One region of the Janthinobacterium kumbetense genome, then DNA from elsewhere that is predicted to be linked to it. Evidence: predicted binding sites of a transcription regulator. Region 1 holds the regulator's gene; each other region holds the start of a gene.

Region 1 (4,211 bases):
CGGCAGCGCCGACACCATCATGGAAACCGTACGCAAGGGACGCAGCAACACCATGCCGGCCTTCAGCGATTTCCTCGGCGAATCCAAGGTACACGTGCTGTCGGCGTATGTCTGGAGCCTGTCGAATCCGCAGGCACCCGCAAAGTAAAAATGGAACCTCAAGTCATCAAGATGTATGCGGCCCGCGAGCAAATCTACCCTCGCGAGGCCAAAGGACGCTACGCTACCTGGCGATGGGTATGCGTATGGCTTACCCAGCTCGCGTTCTACGGCTTGCCGTGGTTGACCTGGAATGGCAGGCAAGCCCTGCTGTTCGATTTGACCACGCGCAAGTTCTACATTTTCGGCGTCGTGCTGTGGCCCCAGGATTTCATCTATCTGGCGGCCCTGCTGATCATCTGTGCGTATTTGTTGTTCCTCGTCACGGCCATTGCCGGGCGGGTGTGGTGCGGGTTCTCTTGCCCGCAAACGGTATACACGGAAATTTTCCTGTGGGTCGAACGCCGCATCGAGGGTACGCGCAGCGCGCGCATGGCCCTCGACAAGCAGGGCCCCTCCGTGCGCAAGGCGTTCAAGAAGACGGCTAAGCACCTGGTATGGGGCGCCATCGCCCTGTGGACGGGCTTTACCTTTGTCGGCTACTTCACGCCGATCAAGGAACTGGCGCAGTCGGTGACCACGCTGAACTTCGGTCCCTGGGAATGGTTCTGGGTCTTGTTCTACAGTCTGGCAACCTACGGCAACGCGGGCTGGCTGCGCGAGCAGGTGTGCAAATACATGTGCCCCTACGCGCGCTTCCAGAGCGCCATGTTCGACCAGGACACCCTGATCATCACCTACGATGCCAAGCGCGGTGAACCACGTGGCGCCATGAGCAAGAAGGCCGGCAACAACGACAAGCTGGGCGATTGCATCGACTGTACCCTGTGCGTGCAGGTGTGTCCGACCGGCATCGATATCCGTAACGGCCTGCAGTATGAATGCATCGGTTGCGCCGCTTGCGTCGATGCCTGCAACAGCGTGATGGACAAGGTCGACCGGCCACGGGGACTGGTACGCTACAGTACCGACCATGCGATGGAAAACAACTTCAATTCGAAGCAGATACGCCAGCGCGCCATGCGCCCGCGCGTCTTGATCTACACTTCCATCCTGGCCCTGATCATCATCGCCGTGTGTACTTCGCTGGCCCTGCGCACGCCCCTAAAAATGGACGTGATCCGCGACCGCGGTTCCATGGGACGCGAAGTGGAAGACGGCATGATCGAAAACGTCTACCGCCTGCAGATCATGAACACGTCGGAGCAAAGCCAGCATTTCAAAATCAGCGCTTCCGGCTTGCCGGGCCTGACCTTGCTGACGCGCGAAGAAGTGACCTTGCAGCCGACGGAAACGCTGGGTTGGCCGATCCGCCTGCGCGTGCCGCACGGCGTGGGAGAGAAGGGCTCGAACAAGATTGCGATCGAATTGCAATCGCTGGACGACCCATCGCTGCATGTGCGTGAAAGCGCGGTATTCATCGTGCCACGTTAACAAGGAAAGGCGGACGGGGACCGGGTGCCCTCGCCGCCGCCACGAAGTTGCAGGAAGGCCGGTCCCCGCACGGGGATTGGCCGTTTACACAGGAGAAATACCATGTCCGACAGTCTGAAACTGCAAGCACCCGTTGCACCGTGGTACAAGCATCGCTGGCCATGGCTGCTGATGATCGGCCCCGGCCTGTCCGTGGTCGTCGGCAGCTTCATGGGCTATATCGCGTTTACGCAGCCCGATGCGCTGGTGGTGGGCGATTATTACAAGCAGGGCAAGGCGATCAACCAGGATTTGAAGCGCGACACGATCGCCAGCGACCTGGCGATGGATACGCGCCTGTCGTATGACGTGGCGCAAGCACGCCTGACCGGTTCCGTGCACAGCTTCGGCAAGGCCTATCAGGCGCCTTTGCAGCTGCACCTGGCGCATGCGACCCTGCCGGAAAAGGATATCAAGGTGCTGGTGCAGCCCGACGCAGCCGGCAATTTTTCCGTGGCGCTGCCGATGCTCGAGCGCAGCCGCTGGCAAGTGCTGGTGGAAAACGACAAACGCGAGTGGCGCCTGTCCGGCATCTGGACCTGGCCCCTGCAGCGCAGCATCGCGCTGCATGCGGACGAGGAACTGTAAGTCTTACTTGCAGACGTCCGTGCCGGCCGTAATGGCTTTTAACTTGGCCGGCTGCAGGATTTCAATTTCCCGGTTCGAGACGCGCAGCCAGCCTTCCTTCTTGAACTTCGACAGCAGGCGGCTGACGCTCTCGATGGTCAGGCCCAGGTAGTTGCCGATTTCCTCGCGCGACATGCGCAGCTGGAAATTGCTGCCCGAATAGCCGCGCGCTTCATAGCGCGACGCCAGGTTGACGATGAAGGCGGCAAAGCGCTGCGTCGCCTGCATATTGCCCAGCAACAGCATGACGCTTTGCTCGCGCGTGATTTCCTGGCTCATCATGCGGTGGAAATGGCGCAGCAGGGTCGGCATATTGCCCAGCAATTGTTCCAGGCTGGAAAACGGGATTTCACACACTTCGCTGTCTTCCAGCGCCACCGCATTACAGTGGTGGCGGTCGGCGCTGATGGCGTCCATGCCCAGCAGTTCGCCCGCCATCTGGAAGCCCGTCACCTGCTCTTCGCCGCCCGGATTGATCTGGTACGTCTTGAAATGCCCCAGGCGGATCGCATACAGGTTCTGGAACGAGTCGCCGATGCGGAACAGCGAGGCGCCGCGCACAATCTTGCGGCGGCGGCCGATGATCTGATCCAGCCTGTCCATGTCGCCCACATCGAGGCCCATCGGCAGGCACAATTGATGCATGCTGCAGGTCGAGCATCGCGCACGCAACGCCTCCACGTTCACGGTGGGCAAGGTTGGAGTGAGTAGCGCTTCAGTCATGTCGGTACCTTTTAGAAAATGCAACAACAAGTTTACTGCATACAGCCGCATACAGGGTTGCCGTATGCCAATTTCACCGTAAATTCGGCGAATAAACGACGTCCAGCCTTTAATTATATGGCAACATCGTCAAAAGCCCGTACGGGGCGGGCAATTTGCGCGGCGGCGCTTGCCAAGCTGGGGCATTGATAGGAAAATTCCTGACAGCATTATCTGCCGCCTGTGCCGCCCGGTACTGAAAAGGAAATCATGAAGCCTCTCGGCATTAAAGCAAAAGTCGCGCTGGCCACCAGCCTGACCTCGATCGCCATGATCGCGCTGGTCACCATGATCCAGGTGCAGCACATGCGCGACGACTTCACCCGAGTACTGCTGAGCCAGCAATCGTCCCTGATCACCCGCACCGCCGCCGAACTCGACGACAAGCTGGGCATGCTGCTGCAGATCGTCACCCTGACGGCCCGACAGCAGCCGCCGGAATTGATCGCCCGGCCCGCCCAATTGCGCGAATACTATTCGCGCCGCTCGATGCTGGTGCTGTTCGATGACGTGCTGGTGCTCGACGCGCATGGCGCCGTCGTGGCCGACATGCCGGAAGTGGCGGGGCGCGCCGGCATCAACGTCGCCGAGCGCGAGTATTTCCAGACCGTCCTGCGCACGCGCCAGCCCATGATCACCGAACCGATGCTGGGCAAGTCGAGCGGCATGCCCATCGTGCAGATGGTGGCGCCCGTGCTGGCCGCCGATGGCCAGGTGGCCGGCGTGGTGATCGGCGTGCTGCGCCTGTACAAGGACAACCTGCTGGGCCGCCTGCGCTCGGAAAAGATCGGCAAGAACGGCTATTACTTCATCCTCACGCGCGGCGCCGTGCCGCGCTACGTGCTGCACCCCGATACCAGCCGCTTGCTGCAACCGCGCAAGCCGAACGCCAACCTGACGACGACCCAGCTGCTGAAGGAAGATGGCGAAGGCAGCATGGTCAGCACCAACAGCCGCGGCATCACGGCCGTCAACAGCTTCAAGCGCCTGAAATCCGTGAACTGGCTGCTGGCCGCCTCGCTCCCCGTCGAGGATGCCTTCGAACCGTTCGATGGCGTGCTGTACCGATTGGTGCTGTGGAGCATCCTCGCCTCGCTGCTGGCCGCCTTTGTGCTGGGCTGGGTCACCGTGCGCCTGCTGTCGCCGCTGGTGCGCCTGCGCGACACCCTGCAAGCCCTGCGCACCAGCGGCAGCCGCTTCACGCCCGTGCCGGTGCAGCAGCGCGACGAGATCGGCGAACTGACGGAAGC
Region 2 (4,211 bases), on a different contig from region 1:
GCGCGTGGCGATTGCCCGCGCCCTGGCCAGCCACCCCGACGTGCTGCTGTGCGACGAACCGACGTCCGCGCTGGACGCGGAAACGACGCGCGCCCTGCTCGATACCTTGCGCGACATCAATGCGCGCCTGGGCGTGACCATCGTCATCGTCAGCCATGAGCTGTCGGTGCTGGGCGCCATCTGCAACCGGGTCGCCGTCGTGGAAAGCGGCGCCATCGCCGAACAATTCGACCTGAGCGACACGGCCACCCCGCGCAAGACGGCGCTGGGACGCGAGCTGGCTTACTACGGCACCGAGGCGTTTGAAGCCACCGCATGGAAGGATGCAACACATGTTTGAAGAATCGATCAATAACGTCATCAACCTGCTGCCGGAAATCTGGGTGGCGCTGGGCCAGACCATGACCATGCTGGGCATCGGCCTGACGGCCGCCATCCTGATCGGCGGCCCGCTGGGCATCTTGCTGTTCCTCGTCTCGGAAGGCCAGTCGCTGGAAAACCGCCCGCTGTCGACGATCCTCGGCTGGCTGGTCAATACCGTGCGCAGCTTCCCCTTCATCATCCTGCTGGTCGCCCTGACGCCGTTTACGCGCATCATCGCGGGCACTTCGATCGGCCCGCTGGCGGCCAGCGTGCCGCTGTCGTTCGCCGCCATTCCCTACCTGGCGCGCCTGGTGGAACAGAACCTGCGCGAAGTGCCGCGCGGCGTGATCGAAGCGGCGCACGCCATGGGCGCGTCGGAAATGCAGATCATCTTCCGCGTGCTGCTGGTGGAAGCGCGTTCCGGCCTGGTGCTGGCCCTGACCGTGCTGTCGATCAGCTTCCTGTCGTATTCGGCAGTGGCCGGCGTGGTGGGCGGCGGCGGTATCGGCGACCTGGCCATCCGCTACGGCTACTACCGCTTCGAGACGGACATCATGGTCGCCACCGTGGCCATCCTGATCGTGCTGGTGCAAACCATCCAGTTCGCCGGCACGCGCATCGCCAAGCGCCTCGACAAACGTTAATTCATATTCAGTATTTCAGTACAAGGAAAAGCATGAACCACATTCGCCGCAACCTGCTCCTGGCCGCTGCCAGCCTGGCCTTCGCCACCGCCGCCCACGCCAAGGACCCGAAAGAACTCGTCATCGGCACCAGCTCCGGCCCGTATTCGGACCAGCTGAAGCTGGGCATCAAGCCTATCCTGGAAAAACAGGGTTACAAGGTCAAGATCGTGGAATTCAACGACTACGTGCAGCCGAACTACGCGCTGGCCGAAGGCTCGCTGGACGCCAACGTGTTCCAGCACATCGTCTACCTGACCAAGTTCGCCACCGATAACAAGCTGCCACTGAGCTCATTGATCACCGTGCCGACCATGCCGATCGGCCTGTACGGCGGCAAGCAGAAAACGCTGGCGGAAGTCAAGAATGGCGCCACCATCACCATGCCGAACGACCCGACCAACCAGGCGCGTGCGCTGGTGATGCTGGCCAAGATGGGCTGGATCAAGCTGAAACCGAACGTCGACCCGCTGCGCGCGTCCGAACGCGACGTGCTGGAAAACCCGAAGAAGCTGAAACTGGTGCCCCTGGAAGCGGCACAGCTGCCACGTTCGCTGGCCGACGCCGACTACGCTTTCGTCAACGGCAACTTCGCCCTGGCCGCCGGTATGAAGCTGACCTCTGCCCTGAGCGTGGAAAAGATTTCGGACAGCTACATCAACCTGGTGGCCATCCGCACGGCCGACAAGGCCAAGCCATGGGTCAAGGACCTGGAAGCGGCCTACCGCTCGCGCGCCTTCCTCGACGCGACGAACAAGTATTTGGCCGGCTACGAAAAGACGGATTACCAGCTGGCGCTGGAAAAGACGCTGAAAAAATAAACCGCTGCATGCCATGCAAAAAGGACGGCCAAGGCCGTCCTTTTTTATTGTCCGCGCCGCGCGGGCGCTGTCATGCCATGCTTAGAAGCGGTAGCCCACGCCTACGCCGATCAGGACAGGGTCGATCTTGACTTCGCTGGCCTTGGCGGCACCGACGAAGACGTCGCTGCGGATCTGCACTTTCTTGATGTCGAAGTTCAGCGACCAGTTTTTGTCCAGCTTGTAGTCGACGCCAGCTTGCAGCGCGAAGCCCCAGCTGTCATGCTCGAGACGGCCAGCGCCATTCAGCAGTTTCACGCTCGAAATATTCGTATAGTTCACGCCTGCACCCACGTATGGGCTGAACTGTTTTTCAGGCATGAAGTGGTATTGCAGCGACAAGGTCGGAGGCAAATGCTTGAACGTGCCGATATTTTGGCCACCCAGGGTGACGTCATGCTTTTGCGGATACGTCAGGATCAGCTCGGCAGCGATGTTCGGCGTGAAGAAATACGAAATATCGATTTCAGGAATCGTCTTGCTGCTGACGTGGATCGTGTCCGATGCGCCATTGCCCAAGACCGGCGTGGATTTGTTGGCAGGATCGATATGCACGGCGCGCGCACGGACCAGCCATGGGCTTTCCTGTGCCATGGCGTTGCCGGCGAATGCACCAATGGCGGCCAGGACGATTGCTGCTGCAGTTGCGGACGTTTTCATTATGTTTTCCTCTGTCGTTAAGTAACGCTGCGAAGTCTAAGAGTGCAGTGCAACAAAAACTTTGATCCACATCAAATAGTGCTAGATGGCATCACCAGAGGGATTTTTTCCTTTGCCCAAGTCAAAAATTGCCGTATTGCAGCGCATCAATGCACGTCGGCAAACAGGCTGGCGACCCAGTCGGCAAAGACGCGCACGCGCGGCGACAATTGCCGGTGGTGGGGATACAGCACGGACACGGGCAGCGGGTCGGGCCGCCAGTCCCGCAGCACTTCCACCAGTTCGCCAGCCGCCAGCGCCCGCTCCAGGTGATAGCGGGGTGCCTGAATCAAGCCCATGCCCGCGCGGCAGCAGGCGTGATACGCGTCCGCATTGTTGACGGACACGGTGCCCGGCAAGGCCACGCTGCGGCGCTGGCCTTCCACCTTGAAATCGAAGGGCCAGACCTTGCCCGTCTGGGCGGAAAAGAAATTGACGGCGCGGTGGCCATCCAGCTGCGCCAGATGCTCCGGCGTGCCGTGCGCGGCCAGGTAGGCGGGGCTGGCGCAGGTCACCTGTTCCAGCAGCGCCACGCGGCGCGCCACCATCGACGAGTCGCCCAGTTCGCCCACGCGCAGCACGCAATCGACGCCTTCGCGCACCAGGTCGACGAGGCGGTCGCCCATGCCGATTTCCAGTTCGATCAGCGGATAGCGGGCGCAGAACCGGTCCAGCACGGGCATGACGAAGTGCATGGCCAGGGTCGCGTGCAAGTCGATGCGCAGCTTGCCGGCCGGTTGCTGCGCCGCCGAACTGAACACGGCTTCCGTTTCTTCCAGGTCCGCCAGCAGGCGCACGCAACGCTGGTAATACGCGTCGCCATCGGGCGTGGGCGTCACTTGCCGCGTGGTCCGCTGCAGCAGGCGCACGCGCAGCCGCGCTTCCAGTTGCTTGATCGCATGCGTGACGGTGGCCTTCGGATAGCCGAGGTCATGCGCCGCCTGCGTAAAACTGCGCAGTTCGACGATGCGCGTAAAGATGCGCATCGCATCAAATCGGTCCATGCTTCCTCCATTGTTATTTCCTGCTGCACAGTATAGCGATTCGACCGCCACTTTTCAGCAGCAACCAATACTGCTGGCATCAGTTGCCTGCCACGCAAGCACCACTTGCGCCGATGTCACTGGATTGCCGCCCGCGCGGCATACTATTTACAGCACACACATGAGAATGGTAATGATTATCATTTGCGATATAATGCAATACCTCGCTCGGGCGACTACAAAAAGGAATGGGAGACATGGATATATTGAGGGAACTGCGTGAATCGGGCTTGAAAGTGACCATCCCCCGCTTGCGGATTCTGCAGCTGTTTCAAGAAGGCACGATCAAGCACCTGAGTGCGGACGATGTCTACAAACTCTTGCTGGCTGAAAAGATCGACGTGGGCCTGGCCACCATCTACCGCGTGCTGATGCAGTTTGCCGAAGCGGGCATCCTGTTTCGCCGGCATTTCGAATCGGGCCACGCCGTCTTCGAACTGAACGAAGGGCAGCACCACGACCACCTGGTCTGCACGGGTTGCGGCAAGGTCGATGAATTCGTCGACGAAGGCATCGAACTGCGCCAGAACGAGATCGCCGCCGAGCGGGGCTTCGTGCTGCAC
Region 3 (4,211 bases), on a different contig from region 1:
TTGTCCCGCACGATGCGCATGAGGAAATGCGTACCGTCGAACAAGCCAAGAAAGATGCGGTCACCTTGTTCGAGCGCAAGCAGAATCGCCAGCAAACGCAGGAAAAGCAGCAGCAGCGCGTGCGCCAGCAAAAGAAATAAGAATGTGGGCCTGGCCGCTGGGGCCATGGCGCAGTACGGGTCTCGGCGCAACACCGGGGCTGTGACCTTTGACGCAGCGCAAACGCGTCATGGCGCGCTGGCGATATGGTGAGCAATGTCGTCACGCGTCTGGGCTCTTGTGGCGGGCTCTGCATAGCGTGACGCTGTTTCCCGTCAGCAGGAGCGAGCCATGCGAGCTACGAGTCACCCCAGCAAGGAACAGGTACGCGCTTACATGCGCCGTCGCGAACGTGCGCTGCAGCCGCCGCCGCCGCCCGATGAAATCCGCCGGCAACTGGCCTGGTGCCGCGTGGATGCCGTTTCGGGCACGTGCCCGCTTGCCACCCCGGCCGGCGTGGCCGCGCAAGGCTGGCATCTATCTGCCGAAATGGCGCGCCTGAGCGCCCTCATGGCCATAGCTTGGCTCATGCATAGCGGTGTTGCTCATCGTAAAAATTGATGACTTGCAGCAAATTTTTCCAATTTGAGTTATCCTCTAGCACATTCCAAGTGCGTCAATTCTCTTCAATTATCACAATTTTGCGTTAAGTTACGCAAAAATCAACAATAGCGTGTATTATATTGTTTGCGGCGTAAAAGCCGCATAAGTGATGGCGCTTTTTAGTGTGTTTACCCTGAATTATTGCAGAAGAGACATTCGGTTTCTTTTTGCTCTAATACAACAAGTACGGATTTTCGATCATGTCTCTCAAACAAATTACCTCTTTGCCTACCTACAACCCGAATCGCGTCCTCGATGCGATCATCGACAAGCTGCAACTGAAAAACGATGCCGCCTTGTCGCGAGCCCTGGAAGTGGCGCCACCGGTCATCAGCAAGATTCGTCACAATACCTTGCCGATCGGCGCCACGATCCTCATCCGCATGCATGAAATCAGCGATTTCAGCATTCGTGAACTGCGCGAGTTGATGGCTGCCTAAGAGCGCCTGACAGACGGCAAACTGAGAGGTGCCGTCTGGGTACGTCAGGCTTGCCGCGTGCGGCAGCCACATCTGTTTTCCGCTTTTCTATTGCGGGTCGCGGTTCAGCACCGGACGATCGACATAGAAGCGCCCCATTTCCAGGCCAGTCGAGGACGACTTGACCACCGCTGCGGCCAGTGAGGCAGGGGCGCTGGAAAATGCGGTGTTGGCAGCCCCGGTCGCGCGGCCCGAATACGCCGTCGCCTGTACCGCCGCACTGGAAAACGCCGTTTGCACGGCCCGGCCCGAGTAAGCAGTCGCTTGCACTGCCGCACTGGAAAACGCCGTTTGCACGGCGCGGCCCGAGTAAGCCGTCTCCTGCACCGCACGTCCCGAATACGCCGCCTGTACGGCGCGCCCCGAATACGCGGTTTCAGCGCGGATATAATCTTCCCCGAACGTTTGTTCATACAACTGCTTCATGCGCTCGCCCACGCGATGGTGCGCCGCTTCGTCGTCCTCGCCGCGCAAGCCGATGTAGGGGAAGTGATGGAGGAAGTAGCCGAACACCTGTTCGCAGTCGGCCGCATATTTCAGGGTGTCGAGGATGTGGTAGTGCCAGAAGGTATCGACATCCATCAGGGGCGCCGTCTCTTCTTGCGGAAACTGTTTCATCAGGATCAGGAAGCGGCGGTACTCGAATTCCACCGCGTTGGCCTTCTCCAAACTCCATCCTTCGCCTGACTCCCGGTGCATCAGTTTGACCTTGATCGCGTCCAAATTCAAATCGGCAATAGCCTTGAAACTGTCGTTCGTATCCATGAATGTCCTTTGGTAAAGAGCGTTGTGGGAAATACGGTGAAACAAGGGAAAGCGGCGGGTGTGTACTCCTGGCAAGTAGTCGAGGAATGCCTTGCCCATGGCAGGCAGGCGCTAAGTTGTTCTACATCAATATTGCATCTTATTACGAAATATGCAAGCTGAGCTTGATTCATGCGGGGGCGCGCCTGTCAGCCGCTGGCCCGGCTTTCTTCCTCGTAGGGAAACGCGGTGGCGTCCGCGCCCAGCGGCACGCTGACGTGCACGCTCATGCCGGCGCCGGGGCTGCTTTCGATGTAAAAAGTGCCACCTAGCAACTTGATGCGTTCCTCTATCCCCACCAGGCCAAACGAACCGAGCTTGTTGCGCCCGTCGATGGCCGCGCCCACGCCGTTGTCGCTGACGCTCATCGACACCGTATCGCGGCATTTTTCCAGCTTGACCTGCACGCGGCTGGCATTCGCATGCTGGGAAATATTGCTGAGCGACTCTTGCAGGATGCGGAACAGGGCCGTCGCGCATTGGTCGCTGAGGCAAATGTCGTCATGGCTTTCGCTCACTTCGCAGGCGATGCCCGTGCGCTGGCGAAATTGCGCCACCTGCCATTCGACGGCCGCATTCACGCCCAGGTCCAGCACGGTAGGGCGCAAGTCGTTGATGATCTGCCGCACACTCTTGATGGTGGCGTCGATCTGTTCCAGGGTCGAACGGGCGCGGGCGTTCAGGCGCGGGTGGCGGCGCTGCGTGCGCGAGGCCAGCATGTCGGCGTCGATGCGCAGGACCAGCAGATTCTGTCCCAGGTCGTCGTGAATTTCGCGCGCGATGCGCTTGCGCTCTTCTTCCTTGATCTGGTCGGCGTGCGCGGCCAGGCGGCGCAGTTTCTGGTGCGACAGTTGCAATCGGATCTGGCTGGCGCGCAATTCCTCCGTCATGCCCGTCGCCATCTGGATGGCGCGCCGGCGCGACGACGCCAGGGTATGGAACAGTACATACAGCAGCATGGTGCTGGCAAAGCCGATCAGCAGGGCCAGCCACGGCAGGAAGGCGTCGAAGCGCGAATACAGGTCGCTCTTGCGCACGCTGAACAGCGCTTGCCAGGCGCGGCCATTGTGCTCGATCAGCAGCGTGCTGCTCAGGTAGCGGCCCGAACTGCCGGGCTGCCACCATGGCGCATGCATGCCCGCCGCCGTACTGTCGAAGATGGGGCGCATGTCGTGCGGCAATTGCAGCGGCACGTCCCGCTGTTGCAGCGCCTGCGGACCGATATCGAACAGGGTCAGGCGGACGTTGCGTACCGGCATGTCGGCCAGCGCGCTGCGCATCATCGTCACCAGGTCGTAGCCGATGCCGACGGAACCCTGGTATGCCGCGCGCCTCTGCTCCACCGTATCGACGGGCATGCCGAAGCGGTACACGGGCAGGCGCATGGCCATGCCCGTCAACTGGGGACGGCCGTCCATCGGCACGGGCACGCCGGAATTGCTGATGTGGCCGGAATCGCGCGACTGCGCCAGCGCTTCGGCGATCTGCGGGCGCGAGGCGATGTCGTAGCCATACTTTTCCGGGGCGCTGGCGATCGGCTCGATGTATACGAGCACGGAATACTGGGCGCGCGGGCCGGGCGGGTGGATGGCAAACGCCGGATAGCCGTCGCGCCCGGGCGGATAGTCGCGCCGCATGGCCGCTTCATAAGCGGGGCGCTGCGTCTCGTCGAGTTCCTGGCTGTAATTGAGATTCATCACGCCCGGATAGTTCTGTTGCAGGGCGATGTTGGCCACGTAGCGGTGGAATTGCTCGCGGCTCACGTGTTCGTTGGCCTGGAACAGGCTGGCCGTGCCGCGCAGCAGGTTGGCATACGACTTGGTGCGCGATTCGATGTTTTTCTGGGTGTTGCGCGCCAGATTGTTGAATTGTTCGCTGGCATCGCTTTCGATCGACAGCGAAGCGGCCATGTAGAACAGCAGGCCCACCATCGTCGACACGACAAAGCCGAACAGCCACAGCGGTCTTTTTTCAGCAGCTAAGGGGTGTTCGCCGGCAGTAGAAGACATCGCCATCCGCATCAGGAAGAGGAATCGGGTGCCGCCTGTGTGGTGGTGGCTGTACTCAGTTGCACAAGGACTATCGAAATTGCAAATTGCTCAATAGCTGCCTAATATACAAAACTATCGTGAATATAGTCAACAGGCAATATTTCTCTTTGAAACGAAAAAAAACCGCCGCAGCGGTTTTTTTCGTGTGCCGTCCAGCCCTTATTTGGCGGGCTGCCAGCTGTCTTTCAGGGTGACGATGCGGTTGAAGACGGGCTTGCCCGGCTGGCTGTCGACC
Region 4 (4,211 bases), on a different contig from region 1:
AGGCCTGGCGACAGGCCTTCCGCCGCCATCCGCGGCCTGATGCCCCCACTGCCAGGCCGGCTGGCCTAGCGCTGCTGGATATCGATCTGGCCAGTGATGCTCGTTTCCACCGGATAACCCTCGACCTGCAACGGCACGCGCCGCTTGACGGACGAGTCGCGCAAGTACACGACGAGCGCTTCCTTGCCCACGGCCGTCTGCCCCAGGCTGACGCCTTCCACGCCGTCGATGGCCATCAGCGCCCGCTCGTTGCGCCGCCTGGCCGCTTCCAGGCGGCCCGGCGGCGCGGCCTGGGCATGCTGTCCCGGGCCCTGTCCAGGAGGGGTATCCGGCAAATACGGCATGGCGGCGTCCTCGAAGACGGCATATGGCGATTGTGCGAACTTACTGTTTGACATGACACACCCTCCTGATATGACAAACCCTCCTGATGCCTTGCATGATACACCCGGCCATCCGGCACTGCAGCACGCTTCGCCGGCCAAGACCATGCGCGACAGCCGGCCTTGCGCAAGACTTGAGCAATACTTGAGCAAAATCGTCATCGTGCAAAAAACAGCGTCAGGCAAGGCGGCGCGGGGCCGCCTTGCCTGCTCCTAAAGCGTGCTCAAGTGTACAAATTGATGTCGAGCGCCACCACCACGCGCCGCATCTGGTTGGCAAACGTGATGTTGCCGCCGCCGGCAAACAGCAGGCCGACGGGATTGCGCTGCTGGTTCCAGATCCAGATGGACGAGCCGGAATCGCCGCCCGCGCTGAACGCCCCGCTGACGCCCGTGATGGCGATCTGGTCCTGGAACAGGGCGATCCTGCCGCCGCCGTAATTGACGTTGATGGTGGCGCCCAGGCCCGTGATGCGGCCCTGCGTCAATTGCGTCGTGCGGCCGGACTTGCCGACCATCATGCCCAGTGCGGGCGCCACGAGCGCATTGCTGATGCGGAAGTACGCGGGCACGCCCCCGCTCAGGTAGACCAGTTCGGGACGCACCCTGTCTGGCCAGGCCCAGCCGGTGGCGCAATCGACAAAATTGACGCCGCCGCTGAAATTGATGGGCACGAAACGCTCGAGCACGGCCACCTGGTCTTGCGGGCAGCGGCCGCCGTCGATGGGGCCAGGCTGCACGATACAATCGTTGAACACGCCGCCGTTGGAATTGGCCAGCACGTGATTATTGCTAAGAATCATCAGGCGGCTGTTGCGCGGCGCGCTGCGCCCCACGGCCAGGCAGCCGATGGTGCCGGCCGTGATGCGGAAATGCCCGACCGACACGCCGCCCGGCGCGGGGCGCAGGCGGAAACGGTGGGGCTGCGCATCGATCACGCCCGTGACGACGATGTTGACGGGCACCTTGTCGCTGGCCACGGCGCGCACGCCCATGGCCCCCACGATGGCGGCCTTGGCCCGGTCGACGGAAGTGGGTTCGGCCACGTACAGGGTCAGGGCCGGCAAGCCCGGTTCGCCGGACGAGCTGTCGCTGGCGCCCTCGCCCAGGCCGATGGACACGCCCTGGATATTGCCGCTGTCGCTGAAGGCGTCGGCCGCGCGCGCGCCGCCCGCTTGCGCGATGCTTTGCCGCATGCCGTCCTCGATGCTGCGCTTGATTTCCAGCAATTCCATGCTGACGCCGCTCAGGGCGTCGGGCACGTCCGCGACGGACGCGCTCTCGATCGTATTGTCGTCTTCGCCAGGGACGGAAAACTGGCCGACGGCCTCTTCATCGTCCGCGCTCTGTCCCCTGCCGCTGCTGCCGGGCGGGGCGCTGAAACCATTCTCGTTGCCTATCATCGTGTTCTCCTCGTGGGTCGCCGCAAGCTTCCAGTGTGGACGGGCTGCGCGGGCCGGTATTGATCTGGATTGAACCGCGCGGATGCCTGGCCGCCCTGCCCCAATGGGGGCCAGCGAGTACAAAAATAGTTCCCTCGTCAAGGTTGAGCGGGATCAGGCGTGCGGGCAGAGGCGCCGCCGTATACTTGGCCGACAGGCTGGAACCGGGCCTGCTCCACGGCAGCAACGCCAGCAACAGCAAGGATGGGGAAACAATGACGAGCCCTGCAATAACGAGCCCTGGTATGACACGCCAATCCGACGACGCCTCTGCGGCAGCGGCCTCAGCCGGCGCCAATACAGCCGCCGACAATACGACGGACGCCGGTGGCGCGGCCCAGCATGCGGGTTTCGTGCACGGCATGGCGGCCTGGGCGGAAAAACACCGCATCACGCCCTGGCGAGGCAGTTTTGCCGACTTCCTCGAGCAAATCCTGCCCGGCCGCGCCGCCCTGCTGACGCGCAGCGCGCACCAGTACCTGTGGGACATGATGCGCTGGAATGGCCAGACCGACGACAACGGGCGCTTCCGCTGCCGCCTGTTCGACGACGAGCTGTTCGGCATCGACGAGGCGATCGACCGGGTCGCCGCCTACTTCAAGGCGGCCGCCGCCGGTTCCGAAGTGGGCCGGCGCATGTTGCTGTTGCTGGGCCCGCCATCGGGCGGCAAGTCGACCATGGTGATCCTGCTCAAGCGGGGCCTGGAAGAATACAGCCACAGCAGCGAAGGCGCGCTGTACGGCATCGCCGGCTGTCCCGTGCACGAATCGCCGCTGCACCTGGTGCCGCACAGCATGCGCGCCGACTTTCGCGCCAGCTATGATGCCGAGCTGCAGGGCGAACTGTGCCCACATTGCCGCGCCCGCCTGGAAGAGCAGTATGCGGGCGACTTCCTGCGCATGCCCGTCGAGCGCATCCATTTATCCGAGGCGGGCCGCTGCGGCATCGGCACGTATGCGCCGCACGATCCCACGACGGCCGACCTGGCCGACCTGGTCGGTTCCGTCGACCTGTCGAAAGTGGCGCAATACGGCGACGAAGGCGATCCGCGCGCCTGGTCGTGGTCCGGCGCCGTGTACGCGGCCAGCCGCGGCATGCTGGAAATGATCGAAATCCTCAAGGTCAAGCGGGAATTCCTCTACTTGCTGCTGACCTTGACGCAGGAAAAGAATGTCAAGGTGTCGCGCTTCCCCCTGATCTACCTCGATGAAACCATTCTCGCACACACGAATCTGGCCGAATTCCGCAAATTCCTGCAAGAAAGCGAAAACGAGGCGCTGCTCGACCGCATGGTCATCGTGCAAGTGCCCTATACGCTCAATTACCGCGAAGAAGCGCGCATTTACCGCAAGCTGATCCTCGCGGCCGCGCCCGCCTTCCGCGACGTGCACCTCGATCCGCACGTGCTGCATGCGGCGGCCGTGTTTGCCATCCTCAGCCGCATGCCCGAGGGCGAGGACAAGGAGGCCGAGCTGGTCAAGAAACTGCGCATCTACGCGAACGAAGATGTCGACGACTTGCAGCCTGCCGACCTGCGCCGCATGCGCGAGCGCGACAAGTCGCCCGACGAGGGCCTGTCGGGCGTGTCGCCCCGCTTCGTCATCAATGCCCTGTCGCACGCCATCATTTCCGCCCAGCGCAACAGCCTGTCCACCATGGACGTGCTGCTGGCCCTGAAAGACGGCATCGAAAATGATGCGCGCATCGAACCGCGGCGCAAGCGCAAATGGGTCGATTACCTGGTGCTCACGCGCAAGGATTTCTATAACCGCTGGGTCAAGGCCGACGTGCACAAGGCCTTGTTCGTATCATTCGAGCAAGAAGCGCAAGACTTGCTGAACAAATATCTCGATGAAGTCGAAGCCATGCTCGACAACCGCCAGATCCGCGATCCCATCACCAGCGAAGAGCGCCGTCCCGACGAGCGCTTCCTGCGCGCCGTGGAAGAGAAAATCCACATCAGCGACTCGGGCAAGCAATCTTTCCGGCAAGAAGTGGTGCGCAAGGCCATGAGCGCCTTCAAGCGGGGCGAAGCGTTTGGCCTTGCCAGCCATGCGCCATTGCACGACGCCATCCAGCAATACCTGTTCGAGCAGCGGCGCGACGTGCTGCGCCTGGTCGGCTCGGCCAAGCGGCCCGACGACGACGTGCGGGCCAGGATCTCCGCCGTCGAACAGCGCCTGGTCGACGAATACGGCTATGACTCCCATAGCGCGCGCGAAGCGCTCAACTACGTGACCACCTTGCTGGCGCAGGAATAGCCATGGCCGCCACCACGACGCCAGGCAGCGGCACACAGGATGGCCATCCGGCAGGGCTTGATTCCACGGCCCCCACAGGCACGGCGGACCCCGCCGCCACGTCCGGCTCCGCCGGTTCCGCCGGC

Evidence for each region. Region 1 encodes FNR, which switches genes on or off when oxygen is low (the NO sensors DNR and NnrR bind a similar motif). Its sites were predicted from a motif close to TTGATNNNNATCAA; they were not measured.
Region 2: the regulator FNR is predicted to act here: its motif matches at 2,628-2,641, upstream of NCG91_RS00120 (OmpW/AlkL family protein).
Region 3: the regulator FNR is predicted to act here: its motif matches at 2,003-2,016, upstream of NCG91_RS12160 (glycine-rich domain-containing protein).
Region 4: the regulator FNR is predicted to act here: its motif matches at 1,846-1,859, upstream of NCG91_RS04880 (serine protein kinase).

Annotation. Positions count from the first base shown of each region.
Region 1 is NZ_JAMQGR010000002.1:721,079-725,289, reverse strand. It holds gene ccoP (cytochrome-c oxidase, cbb3-type subunit III) at 1-148, shown strand, start outside; gene ccoG (cytochrome c oxidase accessory protein CcoG) at 151-1,533, shown strand; gene NCG91_RS10665 (FixH family protein) at 1,636-2,160, shown strand; gene fnr (fumarate/nitrate reduction transcriptional regulator Fnr) at 2,164-2,922, opposite strand; gene NCG91_RS10655 (response regulator) at 3,172-4,211, shown strand, end outside.
Region 2 is NZ_JAMQGR010000001.1:21,705-25,915, reverse strand. It holds gene NCG91_RS00135 (methionine ABC transporter ATP-binding protein) at 1-340, shown strand, start outside; gene NCG91_RS00130 (methionine ABC transporter permease) at 333-1,007, shown strand; gene NCG91_RS00125 (MetQ/NlpA family ABC transporter substrate-binding protein) at 1,040-1,867, shown strand; gene NCG91_RS00120 (OmpW/AlkL family protein) at 1,949-2,566, opposite strand; gene NCG91_RS00115 (LysR family transcriptional regulator) at 2,713-3,609, opposite strand; gene fur (ferric iron uptake transcriptional regulator) at 3,846-4,211, shown strand, end outside.
Region 3 is NZ_JAMQGR010000003.1:287,689-291,899, forward strand. It holds gene NCG91_RS12145 (hypothetical protein) at 1-140, shown strand, start outside; gene NCG91_RS12150 (hypothetical protein) at 376-600, shown strand; gene NCG91_RS12155 (hypothetical protein) at 843-1,082, shown strand; gene NCG91_RS12160 (glycine-rich domain-containing protein) at 1,170-1,886, opposite strand; gene NCG91_RS12165 (CHASE domain-containing protein) at 2,075-3,934, opposite strand; gene NCG91_RS12170 (glutamine--tRNA ligase/YqeY domain fusion protein) at 4,136-4,211, opposite strand, start outside.
Region 4 is NZ_JAMQGR010000001.1:1,074,026-1,078,236, forward strand. It holds gene NCG91_RS04870 (hypothetical protein) at 66-398, opposite strand; gene NCG91_RS04875 (S1 family peptidase) at 608-1,786, opposite strand; gene NCG91_RS04880 (serine protein kinase) at 2,071-4,086, shown strand; gene NCG91_RS04885 (DUF444 family protein) at 4,089-4,211, shown strand, end outside.